DNA from 2 places in the Streptomyces sp. NPDC041968 genome. Region 2 is predicted to be linked to the other one. Evidence: predicted binding sites of a transcription regulator. Region 2 holds the regulator's gene; the other holds the start of a gene.
What was found. Region 2 encodes HspR, which represses chaperone genes until heat shock. Its sites were predicted from a motif close to TTGAGNNNNNNNNNCTCAA; they were not measured.
Positions count from the first base shown of each region.

Region 1: lon (endopeptidase La) is a predicted target of HspR. The motif match lies at 2,625-2,643, and genes of this name have one in related genera.

Region 1 is NZ_JBVJCB010000006.1:137,395-141,807, reverse strand. It holds gene ACZ6EG_RS16595 (HAMP domain-containing sensor histidine kinase) at 1-884, opposite strand, end outside; gene ACZ6EG_RS16590 (response regulator transcription factor) at 881-1,621, opposite strand; gene ACZ6EG_RS16585 (spermine/spermidine synthase domain-containing protein) at 1,744-2,442, opposite strand; gene lon (endopeptidase La) at 2,666-4,413, shown strand, end outside.
Region 2 is NZ_JBVJCB010000003.1:366,510-370,922, forward strand. It holds gene dnaK (molecular chaperone DnaK) at 1-128, shown strand, start outside; gene grpE (nucleotide exchange factor GrpE) at 125-802, shown strand; gene dnaJ (molecular chaperone DnaJ) at 836-2,032, shown strand; gene ACZ6EG_RS09805 (heat shock protein transcriptional repressor HspR) at 2,038-2,493, shown strand; gene ACZ6EG_RS09810 (sugar ABC transporter substrate-binding protein) at 2,657-3,775, shown strand; gene ACZ6EG_RS09815 (helix-turn-helix transcriptional regulator) at 3,923-4,413, shown strand, end outside.

The DNA of each region.
Region 1 (4,413 bases), on a different contig from region 2:
AGCTCCAGCGATTCGGGCAGGTCCCCGCGCCGCGCCTTGACCGTCACCCGGCCGTGCGGCGGGCTGTGCTTGACCGCGTTGTCGATGAGGTTGGCGACGACCTGGTGGATGCGCTCGGGGTCGGCGTGCGCGGTCAGGTCCGACGGGAAGACGTCGAGCGCCAGGTGGACGTCGGTGCGGGTGTGGCTGCCCGAGCCCGAGGCGATGCCCGCGCGCGCCGAGGCGACCATGTTGGCCTCCTTCAGCACGCCGGAGAGGTACGGCCACACCTCGAAGCGCCTCTGGCGCAGCGGTATGACGCCGTTGTCCAGGCGGGAGAGGTCCAGCAGCGTCTCCACCAGCCGGCCGAGCCGCTCCGTCTGCCCGAGGGCCGTCCGCATGGTCTCCGGGTCGGCCTCGGTCACCCCGTCGACGATGTTCTCCAGCACCGCGCGCAGCCCCGCGATCGGGGTGCGCAGCTCGTGCGAGACGTTCGCCACCAGCTCCTTGCGCTGCCGGTCCTGGGCCTCCAGGTCGTCGGCCATGCGGTTGATGGTGACGGCCAGGTCGCCCAGTTCGTCGCGGCGGTTCTCGCGCACCCGGCGCGTGTAGTCGCCGTGCGAGATCGACCGGGCCACGGCGTTCATCTCGTCCAGCGGAGCGGTGAGCGAGTGCGCCACGAACTGCGTGATCAGCAGGGTGGCGATCATCGAGAAGACCGTGATGAAGCGCAGCTCCGTCTTGGTGTGCACCGCGATCACCGAAAGGCCCGTGGTGATCAGCACCGACGTGACGACCAGCGCGCCCAGCTTGGTCTTGATCGAGAACGGGCGAACACCGCCCCAGGGATCCCCGGTGGTCCGGGGGCCGGGGCTCCTCCGTGCGGCCTCCCGTCCCCGGCTCATGGCGTCGGCGTCTCCAGCGCGTAACCCACGCCGTGCACCGTGCGGATGCGCTCGGCGCCGATCTTGCGGCGCAGCGCCTTGATGTGGCTGTCCACGGTCCGGGTGCCGGAGGCGTCCGCCCAGTCCCACACCTCGGCCAGCAGCTGCTCACGGGAGAGCACCGCGCGCGGGGTGTTCGCGAGGCACACCAGCAGGTCGAACTCGGTGGGGGTGAGGTGGACGTCCTCGCTGCGCACCCGCACCCGGCGCTGCGCGTGGTCGATCTCCAGTTCGCCGAGGCGCAGGATGCCGCTGCGCGGCGTGGAGGCGGCCACGACCGCCCGCTCCACCCGGCGCAGCAGCACGTGCACGCGCGCGGCCAGCTCACGCATCGAGAACGGCTTGGTCATGTAGTCGTCGGCGCCGACGCCGAGCCCGACCAGCATGTCCGTCTCGTCGTCGCGCGCGGTGAGCATGAGCACCGGCACCGGGCGGGAGGCCTGCACGCGACGGCAGACCTCCAGGCCGTCGAAGCCGGGCAGCATGATGTCGAGGATCAGCAGGTCGGGCTGCCACGCCTCGGCCGTGTCGACGGCGGCCGGACCGTCGCCCGCCGTCTGCACCAGGAAGCCCTCGGCGCGCAGGCGGGTCGCGATGGCGTCCACGATCGTCTGGTCGTCCTCGACCACCAGCACGCGGCGCTGTGCGCCCTGGGTGGCCGTCGCCGTGCCGTTGTGGGAGGTCTGTGTCTGCTCCATCGCCCGCCCCTGAGGTGTGCTTACCGGAATCAGTGGGGTGATCCCTCGTCTGCGCATGACTGCGATTGACGCTTGAATGACCGCGTCAGGTCAGCAGCGTACGGGGAGTCACCGCGCCTTTGCTATCCAGGCCCGACGCCGAGGTGGACGACGTCCGGAACGCCCCGGGCAACGGGGATCTCTTCGGTACGCACCTGCTGGAACCCGGCATTACGCAAGGTTTCTTCGAATTCCGGAGAGGGCTGCGCAGACCACACGGCAAGCACCCCGCCGGGTCTCAACACCCGTGCGCATCCCGCCAGTCCGGCCCCCGAGTACAGCCCGCCGTTGCCCTCGGTGACGGTCCAGTCGGGGCCGTTGTCGATGTCCAGGCACAGCGCGTCGTACGTGGCGGAAGTCTCATTGACGTGATCGATCAGATCCGCCTCGACGATCTCCGTGCGGGGGTCGGCGAGCGCCTCGGCGGACATCCCGGCCAGCGGTCCGCCGCGGTGCCAGTCGATGACGGCGCGCTCCCGCTCGACGACCGCGATACGGCCCCAGCGCGGGTCGGCCGCCGCGTGTGCGAGCGAGAAGCCGACACCGAGGCCGCCGATGAGCAGGTGCGGTGCGGGCCGCTCGCCGGAGGCGGTGAGCGCGTCGGCCGCCGCGTCGACCAGCCGTCGCTCGGAGCGTCCGTCGGAGGTGTCCATGAGGAAGCAGCCGTTCGCGATGATCTGCAGCAGCGTCCCGTGCCGGCGCAGGACCACCTCGCCGTGCGGGCCCTCGCGACGGTCCAGCACTTCGGGGAGGTCGTGGGGATCGTGGGAAGTGAGGGGCATCGGCCCATCCTGGCAGGGAGGAATGCCGCGGGCCCCCGCCTTGCTCTCACTCGGGCGGGCCGAGCGTCCGAGCGTGCCCGGCCCGGACGCGCCGACCGGCTCCACCTGGCCGCCCGACCGGCTCCACGGCTTGATCGCTCACAGCGAACACGCCTCGGGGAACAATACGGGACTCCCTTTCATTGAGTCGATGTAACTCAACTTGACTGCCGAAGGGGAGATCATGGCTGCTGAGTCCGCCGCCTTCACACCGCTCACCCTGCCCGTGCTGCCGCTCGACGACGAAGTGGTCCTGCCCGGCATGGTCGTCCCCCTGGACCTGAGCGACGCCGAGGTCCGGGCCGCGGTGGAGGCCGCCCAGGCCGCCGCCAGGTCCGAACCCGGCAAGCCCCGTGTCCTGCTCGTCCCCCGCGTCGACGGCACCTACGCGAAGACCGGCGTCCTCGGCACGGTCGAGCAGGTCGGCCGGCTCGCCGACGGAGACCCGGGCGCCCTGGTCCGGGGCCGGGGCCGGGTGCGGATCGGCGCCGGCACCACCGGGCCCGGCGCCGCGCTGTGGGTCGAGGGGACGCGCGTCGACGAGACCGTGCCCGAGCCGCTGCCGGGCCAGGTCGCCGAACTGGCGAAGGAGTACAAGGCCCTCGCCACCGCCTGGCTGCGCAAGCGCGGCGCCTGGCAGGTCGTGGACCGGGTCCAGGCCATCGACGACGTCTCCGCGCTCGCCGACAACTCCGGCTACTCGCCCTTCCTCACCACCGAGCAGAAGGTCGAGCTGCTGGAGACCACCGACCCGGTCGCCCGCCTCAGGCTCGCCACCCAGCAGCTGCGCGACCACCTCGCCGAGCAGGACGTCGCCGAGACCATCGCCAAGGACGTCCAGGAGGGCGTCGACAGGCAGCAGCGGGAGTTCCTGCTGCGCCGCCAGCTCGAGGCCGTGCGCAAGGAGCTGCGGGAGCTGAACGGCGACGGCAAGGACCCCGCCGAGGAGTCCGACGACTACCGCGCCCGCGTCGAGGCCGCCGACCTGCCCGAGAAGGTCCGCGAGGCGGCCCTCAAGGAGGTCGACAAGCTGGAGCGCTCCTCCGACCAGTCCCCGGAGGGCTCCTGGATCCGCACCTGGCTCGACACGGTTCTGGAGATGCCGTGGAACGAGCGGACCGAGGACGCCTACGACATCCAGGGCGCCCGCGGTGTGCTGGACGCCGAGCACGCGGGGTTGGACGACGTCAAGGACCGCATCACCGAGTACCTGGCGGTGCGCAAGCGGCGCGGCGACCGGGGCCTGGGCGTCGTGGGCGGCCGGCGTGGTGGTGCGGTCCTCGCCCTCGTCGGCCCGCCCGGCGTCGGCAAGACGTCCCTCGGCGAGTCCGTCGCGCACGCGATGGGCCGCAAGTTCGTCCGTGTCGCCCTCGGCGGCGTCCGCGACGAGGCCGAGATCCGCGGCCACCGCCGTACGTACGTCGGTGCGCTGCCCGGCCGGATCGTGCGGGCGGTCAAGGAGGCCGGGTCGATGAACCCGGTCGTGCTCCTCGACGAGATCGACAAGGTGGGCTCGGACTTCCGGGGCGACCCGGCCGCCGCCCTCCTGGAGGTCCTCGACCCGGCGCAGAACCACACCTTCCGGGACCACTACCTGGAGGTAGAGCTGGACCTGTCCGACGTCGTGTTCCTCGCGACGGCCAACGTCCTGGAGGCCATCCCGGAGGCCCTGCTCGACCGCATGGAGCTGGTCCGCCTCGACGGCTACACCGAGGACGAGAAGGTCGTCATCGCCCGCGACCACCTGCTCCCGCGCCAGCTGGAGCGGGCCGGGCTCGACGGGGACGAGGTCGCGGTCGACGAGGGCGCGCTGCGCAAGCTGGCCGGCGAGTACACCCGCGAGGCGGGCGTGCGGACCCTGGAGCGGTCGATCGCCCGGCTGCTGCGCAAGGTGGCGGCCCAGCACGAGCTGGGCGAGCGGGAGCTGCCGTT
Region 2 (4,413 bases):
CCCAGGGCGCGCAGGCCGCCGGCGGCGAGGCTCCCGGCGAGGGTGCCCAGGCCGGTGACAAGGGCGGGGACGACGACGTCGTCGACGCCGAGATCGTGGACGACGAGCGCAAGGACGGTGCCGCGTGACGGAGGAGACCCCGGGCTTCGAGGAGAAGCCCGACGTCCCCTCCGGCGCCAGCCCTGACGACGCCGAGCCGAAGGCCGCCGCCCCCTCTTCGGAGGAGGTCGCGGCCCCGGCCGGGGACGCGAGCGAGAACGCGGGCCTGGTGGCCCAGCTGGACCAGGTGCGCACCGCGCTCAACGAGCGCACGGCGGACCTCCAGCGCCTCCAGGCCGAGTACCAGAACTACCGCCGCCGGGTGGAGCGGGACCGCGTCGCGGTCAAGGAGGTCGCCGTCGCGAACCTCCTGTCCGAGCTGCTTCCCGTGCTCGACGACATCGGTCGCGCCCGGGAACACGGCGAACTGGTCGGTGGCTTCAAGTCCGTCGCGGAGTCGCTGGAGACCACGGTGGCCAAGCTCGGCCTCCAGCAGTTCGGCAAGGAGGGCGAGCCCTTCGACCCGACGATCCACGAAGCCCTGATGCACTCCTACGCACCGGACGTCACCGAGACGACCTGCGTGGCGATCCTGCAGCCCGGGTACCGGATCGGCGAGCGCACCATCCGCCCCGCGCGGGTGGCCGTGGCCGAGCCGCAGCCGGGTGCGCAGACGGTCAAGCCGGCCGAGGAGAGCACCGAGGCCAAGGAAGGCTCCGACGCCGTGGAGAACAAGGAGAGCGGTGGCCCGGACGAGGGCTGAGCTTGAGACGACGAGGAAGGAGGGACGTCGGGGATGAGCACCAAGGACTTCATCGAGAAGGACTACTACAAGGTTCTCGGCGTCCCCAAGGACGCCACCGAGGCCGAGATCAAGAAGGCGTACCGGAAGCTCGCCCGCGAGTTCCACCCGGACGCCAACAAGGGAAACGTCAAGGCGGAGGAGCGCTTCAAGGAGATCTCCGAGGCCAACGACATCCTCGGTGACCCCAAGAAGCGCAAGGAGTACGACGAGGCCCGCGCCCTCTTCGGCAACGGCGGTTTCCGCCCGGGGCCGGGCGCGGGCGGCGGCGGCACCTTCAACTTCGACCTGGGCGACCTCTTCGGAGGCGGCGCCCAGGGCGGGGGCCAGGGCGCCGGCGGCTTCGGCGGCGGCCTGGGCGACGTCTTCGGCGGGCTGTTCAACCGCACCGGTGCCGGCGGCCCCGGCACCGGCACGCGGACCCAGCCGCGCCGCGGCCAGGACATCGAGTCCGAGGTCACCCTCAGCTTCACCGAGGCCATCGAGGGCGCGACGGTCCCGCTGCGGATGTCGTCGCAGGCACCCTGCAAGGCCTGTTCGGGCACCGGCGACAAGAACGGCACGCCGCGCGTGTGCCCGACCTGCGTCGGCACCGGGCAGGTCGCCCGGGGTTCGGGCGGCGGCTTCTCGCTCACCGACCCGTGCCCGGACTGCAAGGGCCGCGGCCTGATCGCCGAGGACCCCTGCGACGTCTGCAAGGGCTCCGGACGCGCCAAGTCCTCCCGGACCATGCAGGTCCGCATCCCCGCCGGTGTCTCCGACGGGCAGCGCATCCGGCTGCGCGGCAAGGGCACACCGGGCGAGCGGGGCGGACCGGCGGGCGACCTGTACGTGGTCGTGCACGTCAAGGACCACCCCGTCTTCGGCCGCCGGGGTGACAACCTCACGGTCACCGTCCCGGTGACGTACGCCGAGGCGGCCCTCGGCGGCGAGGTCCGCGTCCCGACCCTGGGCGGGCCGCCGGTCACGCTGAAGCTGCCGGAGGGCACCCCCAACGGCCGCACCATGCGCGCCCGGGGCAAGGGAGCGGTCCGCAAGGACGGCACCCGCGGTGACCTCCTGGTCACCGTGGAGGTGAGTGTTCCGAAGGACCTGACGGGGAAGGCTCGTGACGCGCTGGAGGCGTATCGCGAGGCGACCGCGGAGGAGGATCCGCGGGCGGAGCTGTTCCAGGCCGCGAAGGGAGCTTGACGGGAATGGACGGTCGTCGACGCAATCCGTATGAACTGACCGAGGACACCCCGGTCTACGTCATCTCGGTGGCGGCCCAGCTCTCCGGTCTGCACCCGCAGACCCTGCGCCAGTACGACCGCCTCGGCCTGGTCTCCCCGGACCGCACGGCCGGGCGCGGTCGGCGCTACTCGGCCCGCGACATCGAACTGCTCCGCCAGGTGCAGCAGTTGTCGCAGGACGAGGGCATCAACCTGGCCGGAATCAAGCGCATCATCGAACTGGAGAACCAGGTCGCCGCGCTCCAGGCCCGCATGGCCGAGATGCAGGACGCCCTGGAGGGCGCGGCCACGGCGATGCGCCAGCGCGAGGCGGCGGTGCACGCGTCGTACCGCCGTGACCTGGTCCCCTACCAGGAGGTCCAGCAGACCAGCGCCCTGGTGGTGTGGCGGCCCAAACGGCACGGACAGTCCCCGGACTGACCGGCTCGCGCGGGCGGCGAAGGCCCGGTGGTCGAGCGGCCTCCGGGCCTGTTCGCAACGTTGCTGTCTCATTGGTCCAGTACTTCTTGACGATTTAGTGAAGACAGCGTTGGCTTCCCTCACCTGGGTCACCACAACACCCGTGTGTCGGAAGGTAAGCGCAGTGAACAGCCGTGCCCGTCGTATCGCCATATCCGTGGCAGCGTCCATGATGACCCTCTCGATGGCCGCCTGCGGGGTGCTGGGCGCGTCGGAGAGCAGCGACAAGGCGAGCCCGACCAAGGGCAACGACATCACCGTGGGCCTGCTGCTCCCGGAGAAGGCGAACACGCGCTACGACCTCTTCGACTACCCCTACTTCAAGGCGAAGGTCGCCGAACTCACGCGCGACCAGGGCAACGTCAAGTACGCCAACGCCGAGGCGAGCGCGTCGAAGCAGGCCGACCAGATGCAGCAGATGATCGACGAGCAGGTCGACGTGATCGTCCTGGACGCGGTCGACGCGAAGGCCGCCGGGGAGGGCGTCCAGAAGGCCAAGGACGCCGGCATCCCGGTCATCGCCTACGACCGCCTGGCCGAGGGCCCGATCGACGCGTACATCTCCTTCGACAACGAGCTGGTCGGCGAGGTCCAGGGCCGCTCCCTCGTCGAGGCGCTCGGCGACAACGCGGACAGCTCCGCGAAGATCGTCATGATGAACGGCTCGCCCACCGACCCGAACGCCAAGCAGTTCAAGGCGGGCGCGATGTCCGAGCTGAACGGCAAGGTGACGATCGCCCAGTCCTTCGACACCGCGGACTGGAAGCCGGAGAACGCCGAGGCGAACATGACCGAGGCGATCCAGAAGATCGGCAAGGACAACATCGCCGCCGTCTACTCCGCCAACGACGGCATGGCCGGCGGCATCATCAAGTCCCTGGAGGCCGCGGGCGTCACCGACCTGCCGCCGGTCACCGGCCAGGACGCGGAACTCGCCGCGGTGCAGCGGATCGTCACCGGCGAGCAGTACATGAGCGTGTACAAGTCCTACCCGCAGGAGGCGGAGAACGCCGCGGAGATGGCCGTGGCGCGGGTCCAGGGCCGGGACATCCAGTTCGACGCGCTCGCCCGCGAGAAGGTCGACAGCCCCACCCACAAGGGCATCCCCGCCCAGCTCGTCCCCGTCGTCGCCCTCACCCAGGCCAACATCAAGGGGACCATCATCGCGGACGGCTTCTACAAGGTCTCCGACATCTGCACGGCCAAGTACGAGGCGGCTTGCGCGGAGATGGGGCTGAAGTAGGGCGGTGCGGTCCTGACGCACCGCCCGGGCATCCGGGAGGAGCCGGTGCTTTCCGGCCGCTGCGCCGTGCCGAGCCGTGTTGCGGACCCGGTCCGGGCCGCGCATAGTTGCGCTGCGGAAAGTGCCGACCGGGGGGTGGGATGGGCGATGGCCGGGCACGGGGCTCAGGAGCATCCACACGGTGCCGACCGGCTGTGCGCGGCCGGGGATCGCCTGTACTCCCGGGCCGTACGACGAGGCCGGGTGCCCCGCCGGGACGCCGAGCCGGTGCCCTGTCTCCTCGAACTGGCCCTGCTGCACCCCGATCCCGACGACATGGACTGGCTGGTGCCGACCTCCCCGCAGGAGGTCATGACCCGGCTGCTGCGCGGGGTCCACGACGAGGTCAGCGCGAGCCAGCGGCGGGTGGGTTCGGCGGTGGAGGCCTTCGAGTGGTACGCGGGGCTGGGCCGCCAGCTCCAGACCCCGGTCGGCACGGAGGGCACGGCGATCCGGGTCCTGGACGGCCTGTCCCGCATCCAGGCCGCCATGGACGAGGCGACGCAGGCCTGCACGACAGAGGTGCTCACCGTCCAGCCCGGTGGCATCCGGCGCGAGCACGAGCTGTCGGAGGGGCTGCACCGGGCGCTGGCGCTGCG